One region of the Pseudoalteromonas sp. OF5H-5 genome, then DNA from elsewhere that is predicted to be linked to it. Evidence: predicted binding sites of a transcription regulator. Region 1 holds the regulator's gene; each other region holds the start of a gene.
What was found. Region 1 encodes FliA, which starts transcription of late flagellar genes. Its sites were predicted from a motif close to CTAAAGNTNNNNNNNNNNNNGCCGATA; they were not measured.
Positions count from the first base shown of each region.

Region 2: L1271_RS15955 (DUF3530 family protein) is a predicted target of FliA. The motif match lies at 4,753-4,779, and genes of this name have one in related genera.
Region 3: L1271_RS23600 (VC2046/SO_2500 family protein) is a predicted target of FliA. The motif match lies at 3,001-3,027, and genes of this name have one in related genera.

Region 1 covers NZ_JAKGBF010000008.1:140,733-151,004, reverse strand. The annotation lists gene flhB (flagellar biosynthesis protein FlhB) at 5-1,135, shown strand; gene flhA (flagellar biosynthesis protein FlhA) at 1,219-3,321, shown strand; gene flhF (flagellar biosynthesis protein FlhF) at 3,341-4,816, shown strand; gene L1271_RS13490 (MinD/ParA family protein) at 4,809-5,669, shown strand; gene L1271_RS13485 (RNA polymerase sigma factor FliA) at 5,672-6,406, shown strand; gene cheY (chemotaxis response regulator CheY) at 6,449-6,832, shown strand; gene L1271_RS13475 (protein phosphatase CheZ) at 6,853-7,629, shown strand; gene L1271_RS13470 (chemotaxis protein CheA) at 7,643-9,868, shown strand; gene L1271_RS13465 (protein-glutamate methylesterase/protein-glutamine glutaminase) at 9,943-10,272, shown strand, end outside.
Region 2 covers NZ_JAKGBF010000011.1:15,321-25,592, forward strand. The annotation lists gene L1271_RS15930 (MmcQ/YjbR family DNA-binding protein) at 1-212, shown strand, start outside; gene L1271_RS15935 (ATP-dependent 6-phosphofructokinase) at 363-1,373, shown strand; gene nhaD (sodium:proton antiporter NhaD) at 1,432-2,880, opposite strand; gene L1271_RS15945 (2OG-Fe(II) oxygenase) at 3,027-3,716, shown strand; gene L1271_RS15950 (DUF368 domain-containing protein) at 3,754-4,689, opposite strand; gene L1271_RS15955 (DUF3530 family protein) at 4,810-5,655, shown strand; gene djlA (co-chaperone DjlA) at 5,665-6,510, opposite strand; gene murU (N-acetylmuramate alpha-1-phosphate uridylyltransferase MurU) at 6,500-7,192, opposite strand; gene L1271_RS15970 (aminoglycoside phosphotransferase family protein) at 7,201-8,196, opposite strand; gene lptD (LPS assembly protein LptD) at 8,309-10,272, shown strand, end outside.
Region 3 covers NZ_JAKGBF010000028.1:15,968-26,239, forward strand. The annotation lists gene L1271_RS23580 (NCS2 family permease) at 1-264, opposite strand, end outside; gene L1271_RS23585 (tetratricopeptide repeat protein) at 386-835, shown strand; gene L1271_RS23590 (SulA-like leucine-rich domain-containing protein) at 1,166-1,561, shown strand; gene L1271_RS23595 (YchJ family protein) at 1,607-2,068, shown strand; gene L1271_RS23600 (VC2046/SO_2500 family protein) at 2,445-2,966, opposite strand; tRNA gene L1271_RS23605 (tRNA-Tyr) at 3,079-3,163, shown strand; tRNA gene L1271_RS23610 (tRNA-Tyr) at 3,184-3,268, shown strand; tRNA gene L1271_RS23615 (tRNA-Tyr) at 3,298-3,382, shown strand; tRNA gene L1271_RS23620 (tRNA-Tyr) at 3,409-3,493, shown strand; gene L1271_RS23625 (DUF2938 domain-containing protein) at 3,511-4,008, opposite strand; gene L1271_RS23630 (helix-turn-helix domain-containing protein) at 4,081-4,476, shown strand; gene L1271_RS23635 (M48 family metallopeptidase) at 4,499-5,155, opposite strand; gene L1271_RS23640 (ion channel) at 5,382-6,362, shown strand; gene L1271_RS23645 (HD domain-containing protein) at 6,380-7,021, opposite strand; gene L1271_RS23650 (class I SAM-dependent methyltransferase) at 7,149-8,339, shown strand; gene L1271_RS23655 (PilZ domain-containing protein) at 8,403-8,693, opposite strand; gene L1271_RS23660 (response regulator) at 8,703-9,086, opposite strand; gene hrpA (ATP-dependent RNA helicase HrpA) at 9,168-10,272, opposite strand, start outside.

The DNA of each region.
Region 1 (10,272 bases):
TGAAATGGCAGAAGATTCAGGTCAAGAACGCACCGAAGAACCCACCTCCAAGAAGATAAGTGATGCGAGGAGTAAAGGCCAGGTAGCCCGTTCAAAGGAGTTGGGGACTACGTTTGTCTTGTTGTTTTCTGCTATCGCTTTACTGATGTATGGTCCTGGTATAGGGAAGGCGCTTTACAACGTGATGGGGCGAATGTTGTCGCTTAATCGCAATGAAACCTACGATACAACCAAAATGTTTGCTGTGTGGGGGGATATTGGCGCTGAGCTGTTATTCCCAATGGCTATGTTCGTTTTTATTATCGCAATTGCTGGAATAGTGGGGAATACGTTACTCGGTGGCTTTAACTTTTCTTGGCAAGCGGCCGCACCTAAAGCAAGTAAAATGTCACCTATGAAGGGACTGAAGCGAATGTTGGGCCCACAAGCGGCCATTGAGTTATTGAAGTCAGTTCTTAAGTTTGTATTGGTAGCAGGTTTTGCAATCTTGCTTATCAATATGTATTTTAATGAAATATTGCACTTGAGTATTGAACAAATCCCATCGAGTATAGAGCATGCGTTAGAAATCATTGCGTGGATGTTCTTAGCACTTAGTTGCACCATGATCATTATTTCAGCGATTGATGCCCCTTATCAAAGCTACAATCACCATAAACAGCTTAAAATGACGCTACAGGAAGTCAAGGATGAATATAAAAACTCAGAAGGTGATCCGCAAATAAAAGCGCGGATCCGCCGCACGCAAAGAGAAATGTCGCAACGACGTATGATGCAAGATGTACCCGATGCCGATGTTGTTGTGACTAACCCCACTCACTATTCGGTTGCGCTTAAATACGATACTGAACGAGCGGGGGCGCCTATTGTTATTGCAAAAGGGGTTGATGAGCTTGCGATGCAAATTAGAAAAATAGCCAAAGGAAATGAAGTACCGATTGTGGAGTCACCTGTATTGACTCGTTCACTTTATCATACAACCGAAGTCGGTGATCAAATCCCTGAACAATTGTTTACCGCGGTTGCACAGGTACTTGCCTATGTATTTCAGCTAAATCGTTTTCAAAAGGGCAAAGGGAAAAGACCCGTTGCACTTACTCGAGATTTACCAATCCCAGACGACTTGAAGCACTAAAATTGCTCTTATAAAAATAAGCTATTAATTGGAACGCATATTGCATTTGTTGCTATGTGTCAATTTTTTGCTTGTGTTAAGTTATGGAATTTAAAGCGGTTTTACAACAACTCAATCGAGATAAAAAAGAATATGCTAAAGGTGTGGGTACTCCATTGTTGGTGCTTGCAGCACTTGGCATGGTTATTCTGCCGCTACCTCCTTTTTTGCTTGATATTCTATTTTCCTTCAACATTGCATTGGCACTTGTGGTGCTATTGGTGACTGTTTATACCTTGAAGCCACTTGAATTTGGTATGTTTCCGGCGGTACTACTGATCGCGACTATCATGCGATTGGCACTAAACGTAGCGAGTACTCGCGTCGTATTACTTGAAGGTCATAATGGTGGTGATGCGGCAGGTAAGGTGATCGAAGCCTTTGGTAGTGTTGTTATTGGTGGCAACTACGCTGTCGGTTTAGTTGTATTCCTTATCCTTATTATTATTAACTTTGTCGTAATTACCAAAGGTGCGGGCCGTATTTCTGAGGTGTCTGCGCGTTTCACCCTTGATGCTATGCCAGGTAAGCAAATGGCCATTGATGCGGACTTAAATGCCGGTTTTATCTCTGCAGATGACGCCCGGGCTCGCCGTGAAGAAGTGACTCGAGAAGCCGATTTTTACGGTTCAATGGACGGTGCAAGTAAATTCGTTAAAGGTGATGCTATCGCAGGTATCGTGATCCTTGCTATTAATATAATAGGTGGCCTTTTCGTTGGGATGATCCAGCATGATTTAAGCTTTGGTCACGCGATGGAAGTTTATACCATGCTGACGATTGGTGACGGTCTGGTCGCGCAAATTCCTTCTCTTTTACTCTCAATTGGTACTGCAATTGTCGTAACGCGTCAAAATGAATCGCACAACATGGGCGATCAGTTTAAAAACCAACTGGGTAATGAAAAATCGCTGGCTATTGCTTCAGGTATTTTGATCACCATGGGACTCGTTCCTGGCATGCCACATGTTGCCTTCTTAGGGTTAGGTGTATTACTTGGCTATATAGCCTATTACACAAGTCAGCAAAAGAAAAAGGCGGAAATCGAAAAGGCGGAACAAGCTGCCAAAGGACCTGCTACCAAAGGAGGCCATCAACAAGATCAAAAAGAGCTTGGTTGGGATGATGTACAACCTGTTGATGTGATTGGTTTAGAGGTAGGTTATCGCCTAATCCCTCTAGTTGACCAAGCCCAAGGCGGGGAGCTTCTCAGTCGTATTAAAGGGGTGCGTAAAAAGCTATCTCAGGAACTGGGCTTTTTAGTACCGCCGGTACATATTCGCGATAACCTAGAATTAGATCCAAATGCATACAATATTACTTTAATGGGAGTTGGCTCAGGAACCGGTGAGTTGAAGCATGGCGATGAGCTCGCAATTAACCCAGGGCAGGTGTTTGGGCCGATTAAAGGCATAGAGACTAAAGATCCTGCATTTGGCTTAGATGCAGTATGGATTAAACCAGATCAAAAAGATGAAGCGCATTCACTTGGCTATACAGTAGTAGATGCTGCAACTGTGGTGGCAACACACATTAGTCAATTATTGACGAATAATGCGTCACTATTGCTTGGTCATGAAGAAGTTCAAAATCTATTAGACATGCTTGCGAAAAGTCACCCTAGATTAGTTGAAGGCTTAGTGCCTGATATTTTACCACTCACTACCGTAGTAAAAGTACTACAAAATCTGCTTAATGAAGGCGTTGCAATTCGAGATATGCGCTCGATTGTACAAACCTTAGTTGAGTACGGACCACGTAGCCAAGACCCTGATGTATTAACGGCTGCGGTAAGAATTTCATTACGCAGATTGATTGTTCAAGATGCCGTTGGAAGCGAAGAAGAGATTCCTGTCATAACATTGGCGCCTGAGTTGGAACAGATGTTGCATCAGTCACTTCAGAACGCAGGTGATGAGGGGGCAGGTATTGAACCTGGCTTGGCTGAGAGGCTTCAAGAATCATTAAGAGAAGCACATCACAACCAAGAAATGCTAGGGGAGCCGTCCATCTTATTAACCTCAGGTATGTTAAGAAGTGTACTGTCTCGATTTGTTAAACATACAATTCCAGGTCTTCGAGTGATGTCATATCAAGAAGTGCCGGAAGAAAGACAAATTAAGATAGTGAGCTCGGTTGGACAATAGAGGATAAAGGGGCTGTAACATGAAAATTAAACGTTTCTTCGCAAAAGATATGCGTACGGCTTTAAATGAAGTAAAAGAAGAGCTTGGTGCTGATGCTGTCATCATGTCTAACAAAAAGTTAGCAGATGGTGTTGAAATCGTCGCAGCAGTTGATAATGACCGTGCTGCTGCACCTGTTAAGCAAGCTCCAGCTGCCCGTGCGACTGCCTCAAACGAGGCTCCGACCCGCTTTGTCCGTCCAGAGCCTCGCCAAGCACAGCCAGCAAAACAAGCGCAAGTTGCCGATAGCTTAGCGGCATTGCTAGAGCGTCAAGCGCCGCGTCCTCGCTCACCAGAACTTGCTTCTATGTTCTCCCAGTCGGGGATTGATACAGAGCAAATGTTAAGCAGCCAACGTAAAACACAAACTGCTGCGCCGGCGCACCAAGCGAAGCCACAGCAAGCTCGTCGCCAATCTTTTGACTTTGATGATGATGGATTTGAGCAACCACAGCAGTGGATCGAGTCTGATGAATTAGACAACGGTTTTGGTGATGATTTACCTGAGTTAAATGCCAAGCCTGACGAAATGAGTGCAATGCGCGAAGAAATGAACGCTATTCGTCAATTACTTGAACATCAAGTATCTGGTCTAATGAAACAAGAAATGGCTCGTCGCGATCCAACCCGTGCGTGCCTTGTAGATCGTCTGGAAGGAATGGGCATAGACAAAGACGTTGCAGAGCAAATGGCATGTTTTATCCCTGATGATGTGTCTCGTAAAGAAGCTTGGGACGCGCTGTTGAATATGGTAATTAACCAAATGCACACCACCAACAATGATATTCTTCGTCAAGGTGGCGTATTTGCAATGGTTGGTCCAACAGGTGTTGGCAAAACCACAACGGTTGCAAAATTAGCGGCATTAGGCGCACAAAAATACGGTGCAGATAAAGTGGCGCTAATAACCACCGATACCTATAGAATTGGCGCTTACGAGCAACTAGCTACCTATGGTAGAATCATCGGTTGTCCGGTTAAACAAGTTAAAGATGCAAATGAACTTGCAGAAGTGCTTTATCATTTACGCAATAAGCGTCTAGTATTAATAGATACGGCGGGAATGAGTCAAAGAGATTTGCGCTTAACTGAACAGTTAAATACACTTATGCGTAGCGCGAGAGTAGATATTCGTAGCTATTTAGTGTTGAGTGCGACAGCACAGATGAATGTGTTACAAGAAACAGTAAGACACTTCAAAAAAGTAAATTTAAGTGGCTGTATTTTCACAAAACTTGATGAAAGTCTAAGTTTAGGTGAGATAATTAGCATAGCGATTCAAAATCGCTTGCCAATAGGGTATCTTACCAACGGTCAGCGAGTGCCAGAAGACATTCGCGTAGCAAATGCTCAAAAGCTAGTAAAAAAGGCTGAGCAATTGTATTTAAAAAGAATAAAAGCACAGCACTCTCGACGTGTACCTGTAGCGTCAGAGTCAGTAGGAATGTATGATTAACACAGTTTTAGATCAAGCAAGTGGCCTGCGTAGAATGAGTCAAAATAGCAACCAGGGTGTAAAAGTAATAGCCGTGACCGGTGGTAAAGGTGGGGTGGGTAAAACCAATGTCTCGCTCAATACTGCCATCGCTATGGGCCAACAAGGACAGCGAGTTCTCGTTTTAGATGCGGACTTGGGCTTGGCAAACTGTGATGTGATGTTAGGGCTCCGAGTAGAAAAGAACCTTTCACATGTGTTGTCGGGTGAATGTGAACTAGATGAGATTCTCGTAGAAGGTCCCGCTGGTATCAAAATTGTGCCAGCTACTTCGGGTTCTCAAAGCATGGTGGAGTTGACTCCCGCAGAGCATGCTGGACTTATTCGCGCATTTAGCGAGCTTAACACTCAATTTGATGTTTTAATTGTTGATACCGCAGCTGGTATCTCAGATATGGTTCTGAGCTTCTCTCGAGCTGCACAAGATGTGATGGTTGTTGTGTGTGATGAACCGACTTCTATTACGGATGCTTATGCGTTGATCAAAGTTTTAAGCAGAGAGCATGGCGTTTATCGTTTTAAAATAGTTGCCAATATGGTCCGCAGTATGCGTGAAGGGCAAGAATTATTTGCTAAACTTTCAAAAGTTACAGACCGTTTTCTTGATGTAGCATTGGAATTAGTGGCCACAGTACCATTTGACGAAAACATGCGTAAGTCCTCTCGTAGACAAAGAGCAATCGTGGATTTATTTCCGAGCTCTCCAGCAGCAGTTGCAATTAAAGGACTTGCTGCCAAGGCAGTTAAATGGCCAATTCCTCATCAACCTTCCGGTCATCTAGAATTTTTCATTGAACAACTTGTAAACGGGTGATTATGGCTTCTCCGGTCAACAGAGCTGCGGGATATCAAACTTCTGACCATATCCATAAAGTGGTCGAGAGGCATGCTCCACTTGTCAAAAAAGTGGCATGTCACCTGATCGCTCGGCTTCCGGCAAGTGTGCAGCTCGACGATCTAATTCAATCAGGTATGATTGGATTGATTGAAGCATCTAAAAATTTCGATGCTACTAAAGGCGCTAGTTTCGAGACCTTTGCGGGGATACGCATCCGAGGTGCAATGCTAGATGAAATCCGTCGCGGAGATTGGGCCCCTCGGTCCGTACATAAAAACAGCAGAATGGTAGCCGAAGCTATATCTGAGCTCGAGTCTCTCCTTGGCCGCGAACCAAAAGACACTGAAATCGCTGAAAAACTTGATATATCTTTAGATGAGTACCATCATATTTTACATGATGTAAATGCAAGTAAAGTCATCGGCATTGAGGATCTAGGGGTTGATGAAGATGTGATAACCCCAGCAAACAGCGATTTTGCGCTAGACAAACCGTTTAATAACGTTAAAAATGAACGTTTTAACGAGTCTTTAGTAAATGCTATCAAAGCACTACCCGAAAGGGATGCTCTGGTGTTGTCACTTTACTATAACGACGAAATGAATTTAAAAGAGATTGGTGCCATCCTTGATGTCAGTGAATCTCGAGTAAGCCAAATTCACGGTCAGGCAATGATAAAGCTCAAAGCTAAAATCAATGACTGGATAAATTAGAGTACATAAAATAGTTGGGTTCGAACCTCACTGGAGGAAGTTTTGGATAAGAACATGAAGATTCTCGTGGTTGATGATTTCTCTACTATGAGAAGAATAATCAAAAACCTATTAAGAGATTTAGGCTTTACCAATGTTCAAGAAGCTGATGATGGTAGTACAGCACTTCCGATGCTACAAAATCAGGAGTTTGACTTTGTAGTAACTGATTGGAACATGCCGGGCATGCAAGGTATTGATCTGCTTCGTGCAATACGCGCAGATGAAAAGCTTAAGCACATTCCAGTGTTGATGGTTACCGCAGAAGCGAAAAAAGAACAAATTGTTGCAGCAGCGCAAGCTGGGGTGAACGGATATATTGTTAAACCGTTTACTGCAGGTACGCTCAAGACTAAGCTTGAAAAAGTATTTGAGCGACTAGGCTAAACAGCAAGGGGATATGGCCTATGTCTGTAAATGCTGCGCCGCAAATTACACTTGAACAAGCCAAGCAACTTGTTGAGCTACTAGAGCAAGGTGAACAAGAAAAAGCTGACCAGCTGATTTTAGAAGCTGCTAACAAAGAGCAATCGGAGTTATTTGCAGAAGTTGGAAAGCTAACTCGCCAATTACACGAGTCCTTGAAGAACTTTGAGCTGGATACTCGACTCTCAGATCTCACGACAGAGGCTATACCTGACGCCAAGCAGCGTCTTAATTATGTTATGGAAATGACAGAAAGCGCTGCTAATAAAACGATGGACGCGGTCGAAGAAAGCTTACCTCTTGCGCAGAATCTTGCGGATGAGTTAGCACAAATAAAGCCTACTTGGGATCGGTTGATGAGCAGAGATATTCAACTCGGTGAGTTTAAATCTCTGTGTCATGATCTCGACAGCTTTATGCAGACTTCAAAGACACGTACAGACGAATTACAAGGCTTAATGACTAATGTGCTGATGGCGCAAGACTATCAGGATTTGACTGGGCAGGTCATCCGTCGAGTCATTGAGCTTGTGAGAGAAGTAGAAGATAGTCTCATTCACCTTCTAACTGTGTTTGGTACTTCGGATGAAGCGCCTGCAGTTGCAGAAAATGCGAATGAAAACGAAATAAAAACAACTGAGACTATCAGTGATGAATTGTCTGGACCTGAAGGTCCAATTATTGACGCTGAATCGCGAGATGACGTGGTTTCTGGTCAAGACGAAGTCGATGACTTGCTATCTAGTTTAGGCTTCTAGTTGGAGAGTGTGTATGAGCTTTGAAGTCGATGAAGATATCTTGCAGGACTTTCTTGTTGAAGCAGGCGAAATATTAGAACTGTTATCTGAACAGCTTGTTGAACTAGAAAATAATCCCGAAGATAAAGAACTTCTCAATGCGATTTTCCGTGGCTTCCATACTGTTAAAGGTGGAGCAGGCTTCCTCGGTATGACCGAACTGGTTGATGCCTGTCACGGTGCAGAGAACGTGTTTGATGTACTAAGACAAGGGCAGCGAAAAGTAACGTCAGAATTAATGGATGTTATTTTGCAATCTTTGGATACGATCAACGAAATGTTCGCTTGTATTCAAAACCGAGAGGAACCCGAAGCTGCCGATCCTGTGTTGCTTGAAACCCTCCATAAACTCAGCCAACCAGCATCTGAAGACGAAGTCAGTGAAGTGATTGAGGAACCTGTTTCAGAGCCAGAGTCTGTTGTACCAGATTTAAGTGCGGATGATATTCTATTCGATGCGGACGCAGATTCAGGCGATGATAGCGGCTCTAGCATTGATGAGATAACAGAAGAAGAATTTGAAAATCTATTAGATGAGTTACACGGCTCTGGTAATGCGCCTGCTGTCGCACCGGCGGCTAAACCTGAAACGGTGTCAACTGCAGATGACGGCGATATCACCGATGACGAGTTCGATAATCTCTTAGATGAACTCCATGGGGTTGGGAAATTTGGTGGAGCACCAAATGCAGAAGATGCGGCTACTTCTCAAGCCAGTGAGCCTGCGGCTAAAGCAACGTCATCAGGCGCTGCGAGTGTGCCCTCTGGAGATGAAGAAATTACCGATGATGAGTTTGAGGCTTTGCTTGACGAACTTCATGGTAAAGGCAGTGCTCCTAAAGCGGTAGATGAATCGCCGACAGATATCTCAGAAGCTGAGCCAGCTCAACCTGAGCCTGCTAAAGCTGCGCCACCTCCGAAACCTGCTCCAAAGCCTGCGCCTAAAGTTGAAGCTAAACCTGCGACTCCAGCCCCGCAAAAAGAGCCAGAGCCTGCAAAAGCTTCTGCGCCAGCAGCTGCAAAGAAACCTGCTGCGCAAGCTGAGACTACAGTGCGAGTTGATACCAAACGTCTTGATGAAATCATGAATATGGTTGGCGAATTAGTATTGGTGCGTAACCGCTTGGTTAGTTTAGCGAATAACACCAACAGCGAAAGCATGGGTAAAGCTATTTCGAACCTTGATGTAGTGACCGCAGACTTGCAGGGCGCTGTGATGAAAACGCGGATGCAGCCGATCAAAAAGGTATTTGGTCGTTTCCCTCGAGTGGTGAGGGACCTTGCGCGTAGCTTGAAAAAAGAAATCAACCTGGTTTTACAAGGTGAAGAGACAGACTTAGATAAAAACCTTGTTGAGGCGCTCGCAGATCCATTGGTTCACTTAGTGAGAAACTCAGTGGATCACGGTATTGAAATGCCTGATGTGCGCGAAGCATCGGGTAAGCCAAGAATGGGGACTGTCACGTTGTCAGCATCTCAAGAGGGGGATCATATTCTTCTCACCATCCGAGATGATGGCGCCGGTATGGATCCTGAAAAACTCAAGAAAATTGCTATAAATAAAGGCGTTATTGACTCCGATCAAGCAAGCCGATTGTCTGATACTGAAGCCTATAACTTGATCTTTGCACCTGGATTTTCAACAAAAGAACAAATTTCAGATATTTCTGGTCGCGGTGTAGGGATGGACGTTGTTAAAACGAAAATCACTCAATTGAATGGCTCGGTAAACATCCAATCAGAATTGGGTGTTGGTACCGTATTAGAGATAAAAGTGCCGCTTACATTGGCTATTTTGCCTACCTTGATGGTGGTAGTCGGAGAACAAACGTTTGCGTTACCACTTGCCGGTGTGAACGAGATCTTCCATTTAGATTTGACTAAAACGAATGTAGTTGATGGTCAATTGACTATTATAGTGAGAGAAAAGGCGATCCCGTTATTTTATCTTGAGCATTGGTTGGTAAAAGGTGCTAATAGGGGCATGAGAAAGGCTGAAGGCCATGTTGTTATTGCTCAAATCGGTACCAAGCAAGTCGGTTTTGTGGTTGATTCTCTGATAGGCCAAGAGGAAGTCGTAATCAAACCATTAGATGCTTTGTTACAAGGTACACCAGGTATGGCCGGTGCGACCATCACATCTGATGGTGGTATTGCGCTAATCCTTGATGTCCCCAACTTATTAAAACACTACGCCTAATTTTATTAGGCGTAGTTCGAATTCTAGAGCAGCATGTGCTGCTCTGCTGTAGAGCAAATTAAAGAGCGTTGCCAATGGCAGTTAAAGTGTTAGTCGTAGACGACTCCAGTTTTTTTCGTCGTCGAGTCAGTGAAATTTTAGAAAAAGACAGTGAAATCAAAGTTATAGATTTTGCAGTTAATGGAAAGGAGGCGGTTGAAAAGGCCGCTTCATTGCGTCCAGACGTAATTACGATGGACGTGGAAATGCCTGTGCTTGATGGGATCAGTGCGGTGAAGCAGATCATGCAGGCCACACCGACCCCCATCTTAATGTTTTCTTCGCTAACTCGTGAAGGCGCTAGTGCTACGTTAGATGCACTGGATGCGGGCGCAGTTGATTTCTTACCGAAAAAGTTTGAAGAC
Region 2 (10,272 bases), on a different contig from region 1:
ACCCTGACGAAGCATTATTGCTTAGAGATAAGTATTCGTCTGTTGTGCCTGGTTATCACATGAATAAGCGTCTTTGGAATACAGTCATCTTAGATGGCACTATTCCAGAAGACGAAATAAAGAAAATGATCGATGATTCTTATCAAATCGTCGTGGATAACCTACCGACCGCACAACGTGAAGAACTTGCTAGCAAAGTCACGCAGCGTTAATTAAAACGGCATTTAGGTAAACCTAAATGCCGTTTTACCTTTCTATATATATCCTCGCACTTAATCTCTATATTTAATGTCGATCAACTTGTCTTCAAATCACTCTGATAGTATACAAAAAGAATAACCAAGCAATGTTAGAGTGACGACATGACGAAAAGGATAGCAGTATTGACAAGTGGCGGTGATGCGCCGGGGATGAACTCAGCGATTAGAGCTATCACGTTAAGTGCCCTGAGGTCTGGATTTCAGTGCTTTGGCTTTTTTCATGGTTACAATGGTCTAATTAATCAAGAGTACACCGAGCTAAGTGCGGTTTCCGTCACCGATATCACCCAACTTGGTGGCACAATTCTAAAAAGTGCCCGCTGCCCTGCGATGCTAGAACCCTCAGGCGTGCTGCAAGCAGCAAATGCCCTGAGAAAGCTCCATATTGACGTACTTATTGTGATTGGTGGTGACGGCTCGTTTAGGGGAATGCAGGCGCTGGCAGCTCACTGGCAAGGTCAGCTAATTGGTATTCCCGGTACTATAGATAACGACCTTTCAGGGTGTGACAACACCATTGGCTTTTCCACAGCCATCAATACTGCCACCTCCGCAATAGATAAAATCCGTGATACCGCAAATGCCTTTGAGCGAGTTTTTATCACCGAGGTGATGGGTCGTCATAACGGGCATATTGCTTACCATGTAGGTATTGCGACAGGTGCTGAGGCTATCATTTCATTTGAAAATTGCACGGTAGAGAATACCTCTCAGGTCTTAGCTCATCTCAAAAATGCCATAGAGCAACAACATCAACACGGTAGCTTTTTGATAATACTGGCCGAAAATTTATGGCCAGGCGGCGCTCAAGCGCTTAAGACAGAGTTAAATAGCAATGACGATATCAATTGTGCACTTTGCGTGTTAGGCCATATTCAACGAGGTGGGGCACCATCTGTTGAAGATAGAATGCTCGCCACGGAATTAGGAGTAGCGGCCGTGGAAGTGATTAATGGCAGCATCAAAGCAAGCAATGATGCTGCGACGCCCGTTATGGTAGGAAAAATACATGGTGCAATTGTAATTACTGAAGTCGAGAAGGTGCTGAATATGGATAAACCAGTATCACAGGAATGGGTACAACGTTATCGGCATTACCTCGCCGAGCAATAAAAGCAGTGAGAGTGAAGCACATATTGATTATTCACTCTCACTACACCTTGTGTAAGCGCTAGCCAAACACGCTAAAAGCAGATTCGTTAAGCCACAGGTGACATAAAATGCTCGCGATATAACCAAGCAAGATCACAGGTGCCCACTTTAAGTGCCCCATAAAAGTATAATAGCCTCTAGCTTGCCCCATAAGCGCAACACCTGCCGCAGAGCCAATAGAAAGTAAACTTCCCCCTACCCCAGCCGTAAGCGTGATCAACAACCAATGGCCATGTGACATTTCAGGTTGCATCGACAGCACGGCAAACATCACTGGAATGTTATCGATGACCGCAGAAATAATGCCTAAGAATACGTTGGCATAGGTTGCAGACCATTCACCGTATAATATCTCTGACATTAAACTTAAATAACCGAGAAACCCAAGACCACCAACACACATAACGATGCCGTAGAAGAATAATAAGGTATCCCACTCAGCGCGTGAAACTTTGCTAAACACATCGAATGGCACAACACTTCCTAACTTCTCGAGACGCTCTTGATCCCCTTCTCTCTCGGCCATCGCTCGCTTTCTTGCTAATGACCCAGGCAATGTCATTCTTAGGAAGTAACCAAAAAACTGTAGGTAGCCCAAGCCCATCATCATGCCAAGAACCGGTGGTAAATGCAGCAAGCTGTGTGAAAGCACAGCGGTTGCGACAGTCAGTAGGAACAAAGTTAAAATTCTCAAAGCGCCGCGTTTAAGCTCTACTCTTTCGTAAACTGCACTGGGCTTTCTATCCGCCACAAAATAACTCATTACGAGTGCTGGTACGATGTAATTGACCAGTGAAGGAACAAATAGCGCTAAAAATTCGCTGAAATGTACCATACCAGCTTGCCATACCATCAAAGTGGTAATGTCACCAAAGGGGCTGAATGCACCGCCTGCATTGGCTGCTATCACAATATTGATACAGCTTAAATTGATAAACTCTTTGTCACCTTCAGCCACCTTCATCACCACGGCACACATCAGTAAGGCTGTGGTTAGGTTGTCTGCAATTGGAGAGATAAAAAAGGATAAAAACCCAGTGATCCAAAAGAGATTCTTATAGCTAAAACCCTTTTGGATCATCCACGCTCGTAGCGCATCAAAAAGGCGTCGTTCCTCTAGTGCGTTGATATAAGTCATCGCAACCAGCAAGAACAACATCAGCTCCGCAAATTCTAACAGATTGTGCCGAAATGCATGCTCGGTAACATCGGGTTGCCCCTGATTGACGTAATACGCCCCAATCATGAGCCAAATGACGCCTGCCGCCACGAGCACTGGCTTTGATTTTCGCATATGGAGTTTTTCTTCGAGCATTACAAGTGCGTATGCTAAAACGAAGACAACAATACAAACCAAGCCGAGTGTCGAGCTGGTAAGATCTAAAGTGCCTTGAGCCGCCAAGGCTGGTGATGGGATCACGGATATGACCCATGCGCAACAGAATAGCAGTAGTCCATTGATTTTCATTTTTTTGCCTATCGATGAGTGCAGAGGGATGGCATTTCAGCCAAACTCACTTTAGCATAGATAAAAAATAATCAGCATTGGACTGAAGTCTAAGGCATCCTGTTTACAATATTACAAACAGGCCCATACATCAGCAGTAGGTATTTATGCTTCAACTTTCGCAGCAACAACAAATTGAATTACAGCAAAAATTGAGCAACGAAGGCTTTGCACGGATTGAAAATATTCTAGACGATACAAACGCTCAACAACTACATGAGTGCCTCTGTAACCTAGACTACCAACTCGCACTTTTTCATAACGGGACAGCAAAATCAGTCAAAGACAGTGATATTCTTGCCTTAACACCGCAAGAGCAGCAAGCCTTGCTCGAAGATATACATAGCTATGCATCACGTGGCGTTGGTTTTATGTATGGCCGCCACTCCATAGAATCGACGAGCCCTGACGCGCTGAAAAAGCTCTACAATAACCTCAATAGTAGCGCTGTACAGTCCTGCTTTTCCGCGATATCTGGACAGAACATTATCCGTACCTCTGCCCAAGCAACACGATTTATTGGTGGTCAGTATTTAACGCGACATAATGATATTGTTGAAGCTGAGGGCCGGGTTTATGCCTATGTACTTAGCCTAAGCAAAAGTTGGCACCCTGACTGGGGCGGGCTACTGCAGTTTTTTGAACGTGATGGCACACCCACTAAAAGTTATGCACCTAAGTTCAATTCACTGGTGGTTTTTGATGTAAGTAAAATTCATTCTGTGACTTACGTCGCGCCATTTACAAAAGCGCCGCGACTTTCTGTGACTGGATGGTTTAGAACAATAGACACGTAAGCTCAACACGTATCTATTGTTCTAGATGTCTATGTTATTAATATTTTTCGCTTATCTTTTCAATGGTTAAGATCAGCGCAAGGCCTGCGATGGCAAGCGCAATACATGCCAACGTATTCGGGTCTTGACCATACAGCGTACTGTATTGTGCTGGCAAAATATTGGCCTGACTCAATGGCTTTTCTATACCACTGGAATTCACGTAAGTCGTAAGCACTTGTTTCCAAGGCCACAATAAATTAAGCGAGCCAAGTAAAAAGCCAGCTAGTAGCGAAAACGTTACTTGTTGATAGTGCGCCAATAGCCAGCTGAGTAGGCGCGAAAACGACATTAACCCCACAATACAACCTAGTAAGAATAGACTCACTAAGCCAAATTCAAGCTGGTTCACCGCACTGAGTACATGGCCATACATACCCAATAACAGTAGAATAAAGCTCCCTGAGATCCCAGGTAAGATCATCGCGCAAATGGCAATAGCACCTGAGATAAAAAACATCCAATGAGATGCTTGCGCTTCAGCTGGTGAAAGAGAAGTAATAGCAAAGGCCACGACAGCACCAACTGCGCAGGCGATAATATTTTGGCCGTTCCAATGAGAGACCTGTTTTGCAACATAAATAAAAGAAGCGACGATAAGACCAAAGAAAAATGACCATACCAATGTTTGATGTGCTTCCAATAAATAAGTGATCACCTTCGCCAAAGACGCTGCACTGATGAGCAAACCAGAAAATACCGCCAGTAAAAAGCTACCATCAATGTACTGCCACGTTGCTTTTAGGCCGTCACGACGCAAAGTGCTCAAAGCCTGTAAGTTCACACTTTTGATGGCATTTAAAAAACGTGCATAGATACCAGTAATAAAAGCGATAGTACCGCCAGAAACGCCTGGGACAACATCCGCAGCCCCCATTCCGGCCCCTTTTAAAAACATAAAGAGATAGTCTCGTTTGCTATCTTTATACTGCACAAATTTCTCCTTTCATTTCCACTGCCGAGCAGTTTAACTTAAAACGCTAAAAAATAGCGACAGCTAAAGCTTTCACTTAACTGGTCGATAACCAATTATGATATTTTACGCGCTTGTACCATGATCATCAGAACGCTTTTATTACTTGTTACCGCTTTACCCGCGACGACTTTTGCAGCAGAACATATTGACGCAGCACCACTTGGTTCTCTTTATCAGCAAGACGCTAATCGCTTCTACGAGCCATCGCAACTGATGAAACTGGAAAGCGAAAACGAAAGCTTTTATGTATTTCATCAAGAATATATGGCAGCTGCTCGTGAAGGCATCGTGATCTTATTACCAGACATGCAAACTCCACCGCTCAATAACAGCGGCATAAGCTTTCTTGCAAAGCGCTTAAGCGATGATGGCTACGACACCTATACCCTTACTCCGCCGGACCTTTCTTATGCACCAAGTCTGCTAGAGCAAGACATCGCGCTCCCCGATGCTGAAAAACCGGCTCAGCAAACGCTTGCACCCATTTCAGAATCTAATCTCGACGAATATAAAATGGCCCTGATCAGCCGCTTTGAGGTGCTTTACAACACCCTGTCCATGACTCAAACAGAAAAGTTGGTGGTTGTCGCATTTGGTAATAGCGCAGGTTTATTCGGTGAGCACTTAGCTACTCTGCCCAAACTACGTATCGATGCCTTTGCCGTTGTTAGCCCACAACTGCCTAATGCAACGCGGCAAAAGCACTTAGCATCCAACCTTTCTCTGATAAGCCCTGCTTTACTGGATGTTTACTACAGTTTTGACAATCCTATTGTGGTCGACAATACGCCGGACAGAGCGCGCTGGGCGAGAAAAAACAGTAAATTTGATTATCGCCAACGGGAGCTTTTTGGAGAAAAAACCGATCCACTCCAACATCAAAGGCTCAGAAAGGAGTTACTCGGCTTTTTACGCGTCTTATAGCTTTTCAGATTAGCTCTTTTTTAAATATTCATAGGCAGACTGAATATCTTGGCTTTTACGCTTTGCAACTTCCATCATATGCTTAGGTAATCCCTGAGACACCAATTTGTCAGGGTGATGCTGCGACATCAGTTTGCGGTAAGCTTTTTTGATATCACGCTCATTTGCCTCTTCACTCAATCCCAGTACAGCCAAAGCTTTAGCACGGCTTAAGCCATTATCTTGTGATGCTGGTTGACGGCCGCCATGTTGCTGGTATTGATGTTGCGATCTCCCCGACGCCTGTGAGCGGCGAAACTCAAATTCTGCTTGGTAGCGTTTTAGCAGGAATAAAAAGTGTGTTTCTGCAAAGCCTAAATACTTGCTCACCTGTTTAAGTAAGGCCTTCTCCGCATCAGACACATGACCATCACAAAATGCCATTTGAATTTGAATCTCTAAAAACAGCTGCCTCAAGTCATAGCGTCTGGCAAAAGCTTCTTTAAAATCGGTAACCGCTTCTTTTATCGAAAAGTCACTGCTTTTTCCCGCAGTAAACGCATGTTGTGCTTCTTTTCGCTCTTCACCCTGCAAGCCCATTTCGCTCATAAACGCAGACGCAGCTTGAATGTGGATTTCGCTGACTCGACCATTAGACTTCGCAATATGTCCCATCACAGAAAAACAGCTGGAAAAGAACAAGGCTTGGCGCTCATGCAGATCTTCACCTTTCATGAAACCTTGAAAGCCACCGACTTTATCAAAATCCTGACGCAAACTTTTATCAAATAAATGGCCGAGATAAAAACCTAAAATAGCGCCTAACCAACGACCAAATAAAAAGCCGAAAATTGTGCCTAATAATTTACCCCACATCGCTATACCCTAACTTTTCGTTGATCATTTTTAGTCGCTCTGGCGTGCCGATGTCGTCCCATGCGCCCAAGTACAGTTCAGTAGAAACTTTATGCTGCTCAAGCCCACTGCGCAGCAACGGCCCTAGTTTTATAAAGCCAGTCCCAAGCTCGGTAAAAAAACTTTGGTGATATTTGCCAATACCAGACAAGGTATATTTTTGCTGATTGAGCGGTTGATGGGCAAGGCAAAAATCGCCTTCAGGATTATGTTCGGGATTTTCTACCAACACAATGTGCGCCTCGCAATGGCCCTCTGCTGTGCTGCCGAGCTGTAACTGCATTAGGCTGCTGACATCATAGTCCGTAAAAATATCGCCATTGAGTACAATAAAGCTGTCATCCTGTTCACATAACATCGGCAGTGCTTGAATGATTCCACCTGCGGTTTCTAATCCACCCTCAGGTTCATCACTGTACTCAATATTGACACCGAAGTGACTACCATTGCCGAGATAGTCTTTTATCACCTGACCTTGCCATGCAAGATTTATCACGATATCGCAGATCCCAGCCGCTTTTAAACGCTCGATATGATGCTCAAGTAGTGGCTTTCCCGCGACGTTAAGCATAGGTTTTGGTTGGTTCGCGGTCAGTGGCATCATGCGTTTACCACGACCGGCAGATAAAATTATCGCTTTCATTGTTACTTCTATTTTGTGCCTAATTTGGCCTGCGCTTGAGGCATTATGTCATTCTCTAGCCAGCTTGCAAGCCACTGAAATTCTTTATACTTATTCGCTACTTCAACGAGGTAGCGTAACGTTGGCAAAATATTTTCTAAGTACCCGCCTTTGCCGTCTCGCTGCAATAGACGAGTAAAAATCCCGGCAGCTTTAAGGTGCCTTTGCATCCCCGTTAAGTCAAAGTAATGTTGATAGGTGCTAAAATCCATGCCGCCTAATAAATTTGCCGCTTTTAAACAATCAAAACTATGTTGCTGAAGCTCGGTAAACTCATGTACATCAAGACGAGTATAACAATCCCGCAACAGAGAAACCGCATCATAAGTGACAGGTCCTTGTACCGCATCCTGATAATCAATGAGATACCACTGAGACTGATGACATATCAGGTTGCGGCTATGAAAATCTCGATGCATCGTGGCCTGCGGCTGACGAGTCATCGCATCAACGAGTTTCAACTTCACATTATGCCATTGCACTTGTTGATATTCGGTGGGTGTTAAACCAAGCCATTTTGTTACAAGCCACTCGTAAAAGATATTAAGTTCCATATCAACGAACTCAGCATCATAGGGCTTCATCCATTCACTCTTTGGTGTTTTGGCTATTTCTGGAATAAGCGCTATCAACGCACGATAATCCTCTAGCCGAGAAGGCAATGCCAACCTATCGGCCAAATGCTCAGAGCCTAAATCTTGTAACAGTAACAGCCCTTGTTCTTCATTACTCGCAAGAATTTCTGGCACATTAAGGTCTTGCTCTGCAAACACCGTATTTAAACCAATAAAAGGGGCATTATCGAGTTTATCGACCGGTGTCTCCATTAAGATCCACGACATCGTTTGTTGTTTGACGCGATAATAACGCCGGAAACTGGCATCCGAGGTGATAGCCTCACACGTAAAATCGTCACTATGTATTGCTTGCTGTATAAACTCGGCGCGCTGGTTTTGACTATTCATGGATTAACTATTACACCTTCTACTTGTAAATATTTAAATGCTACTGTATTTCCGACAGTTTTCATTTATCATGATGAGCTTATTATTAAATGCTCAGCTAATAGGTTATTAAATGCGCAAAATTTGGGGCTTGGCTGTATTATCCGCGATTCATTCTACAGCTTTTGCTAATACGAACATTGTCGCCGCACAATGTAAAGACTATATGCAGCCAGAAAACTGGAAGCCGTTAGCCTCGCTGCCCAAACATGCCATTGATATCGTTGCCGATGACTTAGAACTACAAGGTACTGATAGTGCTGAGTTTTCGGGTAATGTGGTGATTAACACTGAAACCATGAGCTTAGAAGCTAGACGTGCGCTAATCGATAAAAAAGAAGGCCTGCTCAGCGCTTCTGGACCACTACTCTATCGTGACCAATTTACCAAAGTTCACAGCAATGGGCTATTCGCGGATTTAAATGCTAACACCGTGAGCTTGCTTGGTGCTGAATATGAATTAACAGACCAGCTGGGGCGCGGTGGTGCAGAGAAGTTGCATGCCTCTGGCAGCAAAATTTCACTCGACAACTCTAGCTTCACCACGTGTCCTGCTGATGACCCATTTTGGAGTATCGAGGCAAGCAGTATTGTACTTTCTCGAGAAGACGGTTGGGGTGAAACCTATAATACGGTGTTCAAAATTATGGACACGCCAATTATCTATTTACCCTACTTTACGTTTCCAATCGATGATAGACGAAAATCTGGCCTGCTGACACCGACAATTTCCAGCTCAAATAAGTTTGGCTTGGAGCTGATCACCCCTTATTATCTCAATCTAGCTCCTAACTACGACGCGACCCTAACACCAAGGTACATGGCTAATAAAGGATTTCAGCTTATTACCGAGTTCAGATATTTAACTGAACAACATCAAGGTAAAATTGGCGTCGAATACCTCAGTAAGGATGATTCCGAGCCACAGCTAGACGATCGCTATTTAGTGCATTGGCAACAAAAAAGCTATTTAAGTGATAAATGGCGTGCGTTTGTTGATGTTACAAATGTGAGTGACGATAACTATCTCACTGACTTAACATCCGAATACGCCAATGAAACTGACACTCAGTTATATCGCACCGGCAGTCTAAGTTACCTTGGTGAAGACTGGTTAGTCGACTTAAAGTTGCAAGATTTTGAAGTGTTGGGTGACCACAGAGAATCCTACACTGCACTACCGCAAATTAGCTTCCGTACACGGGACAGCTATGAACTTGTTGGCCTTGATTGGGACTTTGAGGGTGAGTTTGCCTATTTTCAAAATGATGCTTTGCCAATCTCAGAGGCGTCGCGATTACACCTAGAGCCTCGCGTGTCTTTTTCACGCAGCGACTACGCTTGGTCATTTACCTCCGAGGCACGCCTACTTCACACGCGTTATGAACAAAATATAGATATGCCTGATACAGAGTATGAGGAGTCTGTCACGCGTACATTGCCTAGTTTACGGGTACACGGACAACTGAACTTTGAACGCAGTACCGAGTTCTTTTTTGAACAAGGTACGCAAACGCTTGAGCCACAAATTCAGTACCTTTACACACCTCACAGAGAGCAAAGCCAAATTGGCTGGTACGATACTGCTAAGTTACAAGATGACTTTATTGGTCTGTTTAGAGCACGCCGTTACTCAGGTTATGACCGTATTGCAGAAGCCAATCAATTCACGGTGGGTGCAACTACGCGTGTATTCGATAGCAGTAATGTCGAGCGCTTTAACTTCAGTGCAGGTCAGATCATTTATCTTGAGTCATCTGTAAAGCCTTCTGAACAGCTATTTACTGATGATACCAACTATAATGCACTATTTGCCGCTGAATCCATGTTACATTGGCATAAGCGCTGGTACCTCTCAGGTGGGGTGCAATATGATGTGGATAGCAAAGAGTTAGTGCAGTCTCACTTTACTTTGGACTATAAAGGTGACGATAAGCAGTTAGTGCAATTGAACCATCGTTATGTTAATGATGTCTCAGACTATGAAATTGACCAAGTCGGTCTCTTTACAAGTTTACCAATTGACGATAACTGGCA
Region 3 (10,272 bases), on a different contig from region 1:
ACCATAGGTAAAAAAGGCGTTTAAGCCCATTCCAGGCGCAAGCGCTAAAGGATAGTTTGCCCATAGTCCCATAATAAAACAGCCGATTGCGGCTGCGATACAAGTTGCTACAAAAGCAGCGCCGTGATCCATGCCAGCTTCTGCTAGCATTGCAGGGTTTACGAAAACGATGTAAACCATAGTAACGAATGTCGTCAAGCCAGCAATCACCTCAGTTCTTACATTGGTGTGCATAGCTTGCAGTGAAAATAACCGCTCGAGCATAACTAAAATTACAAATTTAAGGAACAAGTGGTTGGATTTTAACACGAATCACTTTAAAACTCGGACAAAATAGTTAAAATTCAGCTACACTCTGCTTATCAACATTATTGCGAATAAAGATATGGATCAAAATAGCACCGACAACTCAGCAAACCATGACTTAGAACAGCAGCTGCTGAATGTGCTTGAATTTGTAACGTCGCCATTAAAAGCGGACGCAAAATTCCCAGATCTTCACGACAATACCCAAGCTTTGAAAAAAGGCCTCTATTACCTAAAAGAAAAATCTTTTCCGCTTGCGGCAAAATGGCTAAGACTGGCGGCGATGTCTGGTGATTTGAAGGCACAGTTCTTTTTAGGTTTGTTGTTTATGAAAGGTCAAGGAGTGCCACCCAGCCCCTTTCATGCAGCCGCTTGGTTAAGTTTGGCCAGCAGCCAAGGGCACAAAGGCGCCGAACAGGTACTACTAGATGTACGCCGCTTCCTAACAACTAAGCGCTTTAGAGATGCACAGTGCTATGCTGCAACACTTTACGAGCAAATTCATCAACTACAGCATATTAGCCAGTAAATTAAATTTGACTCTCCAAAAAAACGTAGGCTAGGCGTAGCTAAGCCTCTCTTAAGTAAACGTACGCTTTCCCTCCGCGACGATCAAAATGATACAGTAGGAAAACTACTGTATCGCAGCTGAGAAAACTTCCTTGCTTTACTCATACTGAACTTTCGTCAATTAAGCTCTCATTTCAAAAAAATCACAACCACTTGTTTTATATTGAAAATTTAAACTAAATAAAAATTAAGCTTGAATATTGATTAAAAAGCTAGCAATTTTCCTTGCATTCACACACTGTATAAACTACTGTATACAAATACTGTATAGATAACCAGTGAGACAATTATGTTACACAGCAATGCACTTCTACAGCCAAACAATTCAACTTATTACACACTTAACGAAATCAATAATGTGATAGTTGAAGATGAGATCGTCGCTAGTTTAGAGTTACTTAAAGTTTTACATAAATGTCAGCATAAACAAGGGTGGACGCTACTCGTTGCACCCGATAATGTACCAAACAAGTCACTACTAGAAAGCGCTTCAGTTGATGCAAGTAAGTTGCTCGTCATTAGGCAAAAGCACATATACGACCTTGAGTATGTACTTAAAAGTGCTATCAGCAATGGTAATTTCGCTGCAGTGGTGATTTGGACTGATATTGCATCAGTGCAAACTATCAACAAAATGGAACTGCCGGTATCTGACGTTGCGATCCACTGTTTTCAAAGCGCTTAACAAGCTACAATAACAGGATATAAATTTGTTAAAACTGAAGTTTTTATGTCTTGTTATTGCAATTCATCCCTTCCCTATTCGCAATGTTGTGAGCCGTACCTTAAGGGACAAAAATTCGCAGAGCGTCCACAAATACTCATGCGCTCTCGCTATACTGCATACTGCTTAAAAGATGCAAAGTATATTCATGACACCTATGCCCAGGCTAAACAAGCACAAAACAATATCGACGATATTGCTGCATTTGCTAATTATGCACACTTTATAAAATTGGAAGTGCTAGAAGAAGTAGTAGAAGCTACTCAGGGGATCGTTGAGTTTAAGGCGCACTATATCGCAGAAAACACACACTATATACTCCATGAGCGGTCAAATTTTATTACCGAAGCAGGCAGATGGTATTACTTAGATGGTGAATTGTACGATACACCTACAACCAAGGTAGGCAGAAATGACCTCTGTCCGTGCGGCAGTGATAAAAAGTATAAAAAGTGCCACGGTAGCTAAAATAGTCTGAACTAGAGATTAGATACAAAGCAATAAAAAAGGCTTGAAACGAGCTAAGGATGATTAAAGGCCGTTTAGCTTATACCAGTTGTATTAAGTAAATGATCTATCTTGAAGCGGGGAAATAGCTTTAGTAGCTAGGCAAAAATTTTGCTATTTAGTTGTTCTAAATGAGAAATTTTTAACGAAGCTAATATGCTATTTCACCCTTCAAATTGATTAGAGAATTAATTCAATTGGTATTAGACATGAAGCACGATAAGCATAGCGTTTTATGTCAGTCTAGTAACGAAGCAAACAGCTGTAAAACAGCAAGTTTAATACCAGTTTGTCTTAAATTTGCTCAATTTTGAAGGAGTAAAAGCAGCTAATGTTGTTACGCCGTCGCGCGTAACATACTCTGCATATCACCCGTTGCAATTTGATCATAAAAACCAGCCGCATCCATTGCCTTATCAGCAACTAAGGCCAGTTTACCTTGCGCGCTCGCCAAACGTCTTTTAACCGCTGGTTCCAAATTTTCTACGACTTCGAGTGGAATATGCTTTTTATCATTTCGTGCGGCAAAAGGTTCTGGATTTAAATTTTCTTGCAATCGCAAGGTTGCCATCGCCCCCATAGATACCAGCTGCGCGTTATGCTGACCAATAAGCATATTGTACTCTTTTGGCGCAAGCGGCTTTTGTGGACCTATTTCAAATTGCTTTTTTAGTGTTTCTTCTGAGTTATCTTTTGCGGCAGCTTCAGATTTTGGTAGGTGAAATTGGCTAAAATCTAATGCATCGGTTGATAGCATAGATAACAGCATGGCAAAATCGGCAGAGCGCGTCTCATGAACACTAATGTTCAATGCGGATCCTAATTGCGACTCACTGATTAAAACGCCATCAATTTGCATGTATTCCAACCGATTATTTTGCTAATTATGAATTTATCGGCCTTTTTCCGAAAAACTTTAGTAGTTTTCTTTACTTCGAAAAAAACTTTGTTATTATCACCGCCGTTGTTTAGGAGGGGTTCCCGAGCGGCCAAAGGGATCAGACTGTAAATCTGACGGCTCAGCCTTCGCTGGTTCGAATCCAGCTCCCTCCACCATAAACAACAGTTACAATTTCGGAGGGGTTCCCGAGCGGCCAAAGGGATCAGACTGTAAATCTGACGGCTCAGCCTTCGCTGGTTCGAATCCAGCTCCCTCCACCACTTTCAAATTGTAACGCTTTAAAATGTATGGAGGGGTTCCCGAGCGGCCAAAGGGATCAGACTGTAAATCTGACGGCTCAGCCTTCGCTGGTTCGAATCCAGCTCCCTCCACCACTTTTAAAGTAAACGCTCCAAACGATGGAGGGGTTCCCGAGCGGCCAAAGGGATCAGACTGTAAATCTGACGGCTCAGCCTTCGCTGGTTCGAATCCAGCTCCCTCCACCACCTTTTATTGTGTTATCTCACAACAAGCTTACATATATAAACGAGCTTAAAAACAATCCAAAGCCAAAAATAAAATGTGCTGCCATACTTTTTACCCTTGCCTTATTCGGCTCTGGTAATTTAGATGCTGCTACCCCTGCACCAAAACAGGGTTGCATAATAAAAAATGGAAAAACACACGTTATTAAGCCAAAAACTAACGCAATGAAAAGACTAGGCTCAGTCAACCAAGGCTTGCCCACGCTCAGAAGTAACACCAAGGCGAATACAATCCCAATGAGATAATGCATGCACCAGCCAATGACACCTTCACCAGATATTGGTTTACTGTGCCCGATACCTTGATGCGTGAGTTGACCTTTACACAAGTGTCCAATCCATCTACCAACCAATGCATAATCTAAGCCCTTTATGGCAAACACGCGACTGAGCATAAATGCCCACAAATCCATAACAAGCGTTGCACCTACGCCAATCGCGACTGCTGGCATTAACATCGAATATAGGCTTTCCACTATTTTTACTCCTCTTTTTTACTGATAGCCGCTATCCTACTAGTTCAAGTTAACTTTAAGTCAAGGGCAAGAATGGATATCAGTGAAGTTGCAAAGAAGTCTGGTTTACCCGCATCCACACTTAGATATTATGAAGAAAAAGGACTGATCCGATCGATTGGTCGACAAGGGCTCAAACGTGTTTTCCCCCCTTCAATACTTGAACGTCTAGCGCTTATTACACTAGGCAGAAACGCAGGCTTTTCGTTAGATGAAATAGCGGACATGTTTACCCCCGAGGGTAAAGCGGATATTGATAGGGTGAAGTTACAATCCAAAGCGGATGAATTAAATGAAACCATTAAGCATTTAACTGCAATGCGAGATGGCCTCTATCACGCTGCCAAATGCCCAGCGCCAAGCCATTTTGAATGTCCGACATTTCAAAAGCTGTTAAAACGCGCGGCAAAAGCGAGGCCCGAGAAATAATAGGCATAAACAGGGCACTATGCTAATGCTCAATCATCAAGTCAAGACCGTGGTCACGTAAATAACGCCGAGCCATTTTATGGTCGTGGCCATAGTGCTTTGTTACCAAGCGCCAAAATGCGCTATTGTGTGCCATGACGTGAAAATGGCAAAGTTCATGCACTACCACATAATCGATTACCCACTTAGGCGCACCAATCAAAAACGTATTAAACGCAAGCACGCCTTTAGATGAAAAACTGCCCCAGCGGCTTTTATAAACGCGTATCTTTAGCGTATCAAAGCGAGCTTGAATATCAGGTTGATAGCGCGCAATAACCATGTCTACATAGTCATTTAGCGTTTCGCTTAACAGCGCAACTAATTCACGCCATTCATTTTTGACAGCCTTAAGTAAAACCCTTTTGTTGTCAAAATCAATTACAGAGGTCGTGCTTTCGCCCCTTTGAATGGTAAAGGTCTCGCCGAAGACTTGCACCATTCCTGTTTCCAGTGGCCGAGGGCTCTCAGGTATGATTTTTAGAGCAAGCTTTGATTTTATCCAATCGGATTTGCTTTCCACCCAAGTATGTAACCAGCGCTCGCAAATTTGCTCTGGCGCATACACAAACACTTGGCCAGCTTTTATTTTTATCGCAACGCTCTTACGCTTTCGGCTTTTCTTTAATTGATATTGCAAGGTAACAAATTCTTAGTCACTAAAGCATGCATTATAGTATGAGCAACTTGTCAGAGTCACTGCAAACGCCATGCAAGATAATGAATTAGACCAACGATGGCAATAAACTCATCAATAGTGTGGTTTCTAACACTTTATAAATTAGAAAGATTTTTTCGTTAAATCACCGTATTTATTATTTTTGCTGCTACGCTTAATGAAAAAGGCATTTTGATTTAGGCAAGCTATGGCTGATAAACCCATTTGCCAATATGTGTCACCTGAGGGAAAAAAATGCAGTGAAATCGATATGGGCTCAGGTTACTGCTTTTGGCATGACAATAAATTCGATAAAGGTGGCTTGGAGCTAAGCCAGAAGCTTGAACGCTACGCCAAGCGCGGTGGTTTGCTGCAAGGCTTAGAGTTGAAGCGGGCCAATTTAGAAGGGCTCAATCTTGTTAACTTTGAAAATCATCATGGCTATGATCTATCTTATAGCAACTTTTATCGTGCCAATTTGAAAGGGGCGCACCTGTTTAATAATACCATTAAGCATGCGTCGCTAATGAAGGCCGACTTGAGAGAAGCAAGTCTGCACTGCTGTAATTTAGAAAGCACCAATTTGCTCGGTATAAAGCTTGAAAACACCCGTATTGATAATATGGAACTCGGCGAGCAATTACTACAAGAGCAGCAAGCTTTTGAAGCTCGTAGAAACCGAGCCAAAGAGGACGCGGAAGACTTGTTCTTACAGTCGGAAGAGATCTATCGTTTACTACGTAAAGGTGCGGAAAACCAAGGACTATTTGAAATGGTTGGGCGCTTTACATACAAAGAACTGCGCATGCGACATGCCCAGTATCCACGATTTTCAAAACGTCACCTAATTTCCAGCTTTGTCGACTTATTATGTGGGTATGGAGAAAAACCGGAAAATGTCATTCGCTTCAGTTTAGGTATGATAATTACCTGTGCATTTTGCTATTTTCTATTTGGTGTTTCGTTTCAAGATCAGATAATGCAACTGGACTTAGACAACAGTGTATCTGAAAACGTAATGGCGCTGCTGAACAGCTTTTATTTTAGTGTTGTTACTTTCACAACCTTGGGTTATGGGGATATTACGCCTGTGGGGATCTCACGGCTGATCGCAGCGGTAGAGGCTTTTACCGGCAGCTTTTCATTAGCGCTATTTGTGGTGGTATTTGTAAAGCAAATGACGAGGTGATACTCATCTCGTCATTTTTAATTCGCGATTTCTGATTTCAGTTGTTCTAAAAAATCCAGCATATATTGGGTGCGGGCTTGTGCCTGCTCACGGGCTGCGGTGGTATGCATGTTATCTTTAATATGCAGCAGCTTAATGAAGAAATGATCTAAGGTATATTTGGTATCGTCAGCTTTTCTGTGCTCACAAAAAGGGTCTTCTACATTGTAAAGATTACGCGCTATCGCCCCACCTACTTTCATACAGCGGCTAACACCTATCGCCCCTAACGCATCCATTCTGTCTGCATCTTGGACAATTTTGGCTTCTAATGTCGTGGGTGTAACACCGGCGCTAAAGCTGTGTGCAACAATGGCGTGGTGAATCGCCCCAAGTTTATCCGTGTCGTACTTCAACTCTGTTAGGAAGGCAACCGCCTTATCTGCAGCTAATTTAGACGCCAGCGGCCTATCTGGATGATTTTTTGCTACGGCAACACAATCATGTAACCAAGCGGCTGGGATCACCACAGCAGGATCCGCCCCCTCAGCTTCGCAAAGTGACTTTGCGACTTTAACTACACGCTTGATATGAGACAAATCATGGGCGGTATCTGCACATGGAGTCGACAGCATAAACTCTTCACATGCTTTTTCTAATTCATGCATTTTTAACGTCATTAAGCTCAACTTTTATTAATATCCGACAAATAAGCCCACACAAATTTGGCGTGAAAGGCATTACTGATTGTATGTTGCCACACCCTTCACTAAAATGGCAGCTATCAGGAAAGATTAGAGAAAATATATGACTTGCGCGCTATATCTGCAACCAGGCAGAGAAAAATCCCTTAACAGAAAACACCCTTGGGTTTTCTCAAAAGCTATTAAAAAAGTAAAAGGTAAGCCAGCCCTTGGCGATACCGTCAAGATTTACAGCAATGAGGGTAGATACCTCGCGACAGCCGCTTACAGCCCAGACTCTCAGATCAGAGCCAGAATTTGGACATTTGATGAATCACAACATATCGACCAAGCGTTCTTTGAGCTAAAACTCGCACGAGCACTAGCGGCCAGAGAATATGTTATCGCTGAAGGTGGTTTAACTGGCTTTAGATTGTGTGCCGCAGAGTCAGATGGTCTGCCAGGAGTAACAATTGACAAGTTTGATAACTACTTGGTTTGTCAGTTGCTAAGCGCTGGTGCCGAGCGCCACAAGGGTGAAATAGTAATGGCATTGCAATCACTATTTCCTGATTGTCATGTTTACGAGCGCTCAGATGTTGATGTACGCAAAAAAGAAGGCCTTGATAAAATTACCGGACCGCTTGCTGGCGACGCGCCAACCGCACCTGTCCTTATTAGCGAAAATGGTTTAAAGATTGAAGTCGATATCATCGGCGGCCATAAAACTGGCTTTTATCTAGATCAACGCAACAGCCGAGCCGCGTTAGAACGCTTTGTAAAAGACAAGGAAGTGCTTAACTGCTTCTGCTACACTGGTACATTTGGCCTTTATGCACTGCGCGGTGGCTGTAGTAAAGTAATCAACGTTGACGTATCGCAGCCAGCACTCGACACAGCTAAACGCAATGTAGAACATAATGAACTAGACTTATCGAAAGCTGAGTTTGTTAAGCAAGACGTGTTCAAACTACTTAGACAATATCGTGATGAGGGCCGTCAATTCGATACTATCGTGATGGATCCACCAAAGTTTGCAGAAAGTAAGGCGCAGCTTAACGGTGCTTGTCGTGGCTATAAAGATATCAATATGATTGCCATGCAGATATTAAAGCCTGGTGGCACGTTACTCACCTTCTCCTGTTCTGGCCTTATGGAACAAAACCTGTTTCAGAAAGTCGTTGCAGACGCTGCGCTCGATGCCGGTAAGGAATTGTTGATCATGGAAAGGCTAAATCAAGCAGCCGACCACCCTATTGCGGGCAATTATCCAGAAGGCTTTTACCTGAAAGGCCTTATTTGTAAGGTCTATTGATTTAACAATTTTTTACGGTGGTATAGAAGAACACTTCAATACCACCTTTATAGCTTAGTTAATCTAATTAAACTTGGTGATTTCAAGCCCTACAACCCACTGCTCATCCTGCTCTTGACTACAGCGGATCACGGTTGCATGAGCACTAAGTGGCTGGATCATATCGCCACTGGAATCAATGAAAATGTCAACGGTTGAATTTGCTTCGATTGGTTCGCTCACTGTCACCGACAATCCTGTAGCGCTTAAATCGTGACAAACTCCTTGATGCACTTTACCCGACTCAAGCTCGGTTAATTTTGCTACTGCATCCACCGACATACGCATAAAACGGCGTTTATCTTCATTGATCATATAATGCTCCTACACCATTGATTTTATTTTTTCTAATAGCGATTGTATTGAGAATGGCTTAACCACATAAGCATCACAGCCTGCATCGAATCCCGCTTTTTGTTCTTTTTCGGACTCTAAACCAGATACCATTAATACCGGAATATCCTTCGTCTCTGGTGTATTTTTCAACATTCGACAGGTGTCGTAACCGTCAAGACCCGGCATACACACATCAAGCAAAATAGCATCTGGAGGATCAGCAATTGCATTAGACAAGCAACTCGTACCCGAGTTTGCATAGCTCAGCTCAAACGCCCCTGACAGTGCCATTTCAAGCATTTCATAGTTAAAATACTCGTCGTCAACCACTAGCAGATGCGGTGCATTTTTCCTTTTCTCTCGTGTGGACATATCCAATGCCGCTTCCTTCTCACAATCCAAAACTTTACTTCCTCATATAATAAAGTAACTGTCGTACTCTAAAATGCAAGTTTATATTTCGCACTCTTTTATCGAATTCAGAACGCGTTTAGCCGAAATTGGATAAGCCGTTCCTAATGTTTGAGCAAACAAAGACACGCGAAGTTCCTGTTGCATCCAAAAAATATCTATAAGCGACTCTGGTACAGGTAATCCAGAAGGGATTTTTGCCAACTTGTCTTGATAGGCCGCAGCAACTTTTTCCAATTCTAGTACACACAGCCTATCTCTGTTTGGATCTACCGCAAGTTTTTCAAGCCTTTTTTCAATCGCTTTCATGTAGCGCAAAATATCAGAGATTTTGTCAGCACCATGAGCGGTGACAAAGCCTTTAAAGATAAGACCGGATAACTGAGATTTTATGTCGCCATGCGCGGTGATCATCGTGAGATCCACTCTGCCTTTCATGCGTTTGTTAATACTGTGAGCAATGCTAAGCACCGCCTCAACTTGCTTCGCAATTTCAACTACGGTGTCACCTAGCTCAGCTCGAATGTGCTCTTTGGCTTTTTCAAACGCAATGTCATCTCTGATCTCGCCAAATGCACGCAGCAGCTTATCAACCCCAGCTTGCGTACAGTCATCAACTAAATCATGCACTTTACCAAAGGGGTTAAAGTACAATCCTAACTTAGCCTTATTTGGTAAGTGCTGTTGCAGGTATTTAACGGGCGAAGGAACATTGAGTAGCACAAGACGGCGCAATCCTGCTTGATGCGCCGCTTGGGCTTTTATTTCGTTATCAAACAGTTCTATAGCCGCACTTTGTTTTTTATCGACTAATGCTGGGAAAGCCTTAATCTCATAATTTCCCTGCTTTTTAGTATATTGTTCTGGTAGCTCGCCAAAATCCCACTGCTGAATATCCGTTTGCTCGATCCCTTGCTCTGCCACTTGCGAAAGCGTCTCGGTCACTTGCCCTTGCAACTTTGCTTTAAGTGCCAATAAATCAAAGCCATGGGCTATCACCTTACCTTTGTCATCAACTACTTGAAATTGCATTTTTAAGTGCGGCTCAAGTGAACTAACATCCCAATCTGACTCGGCGACTTTGACACCTGTCATTCTGAGTAAACGGTTGGCCACCGCTTCTATAAATGAGCCTTGCATTACCTCA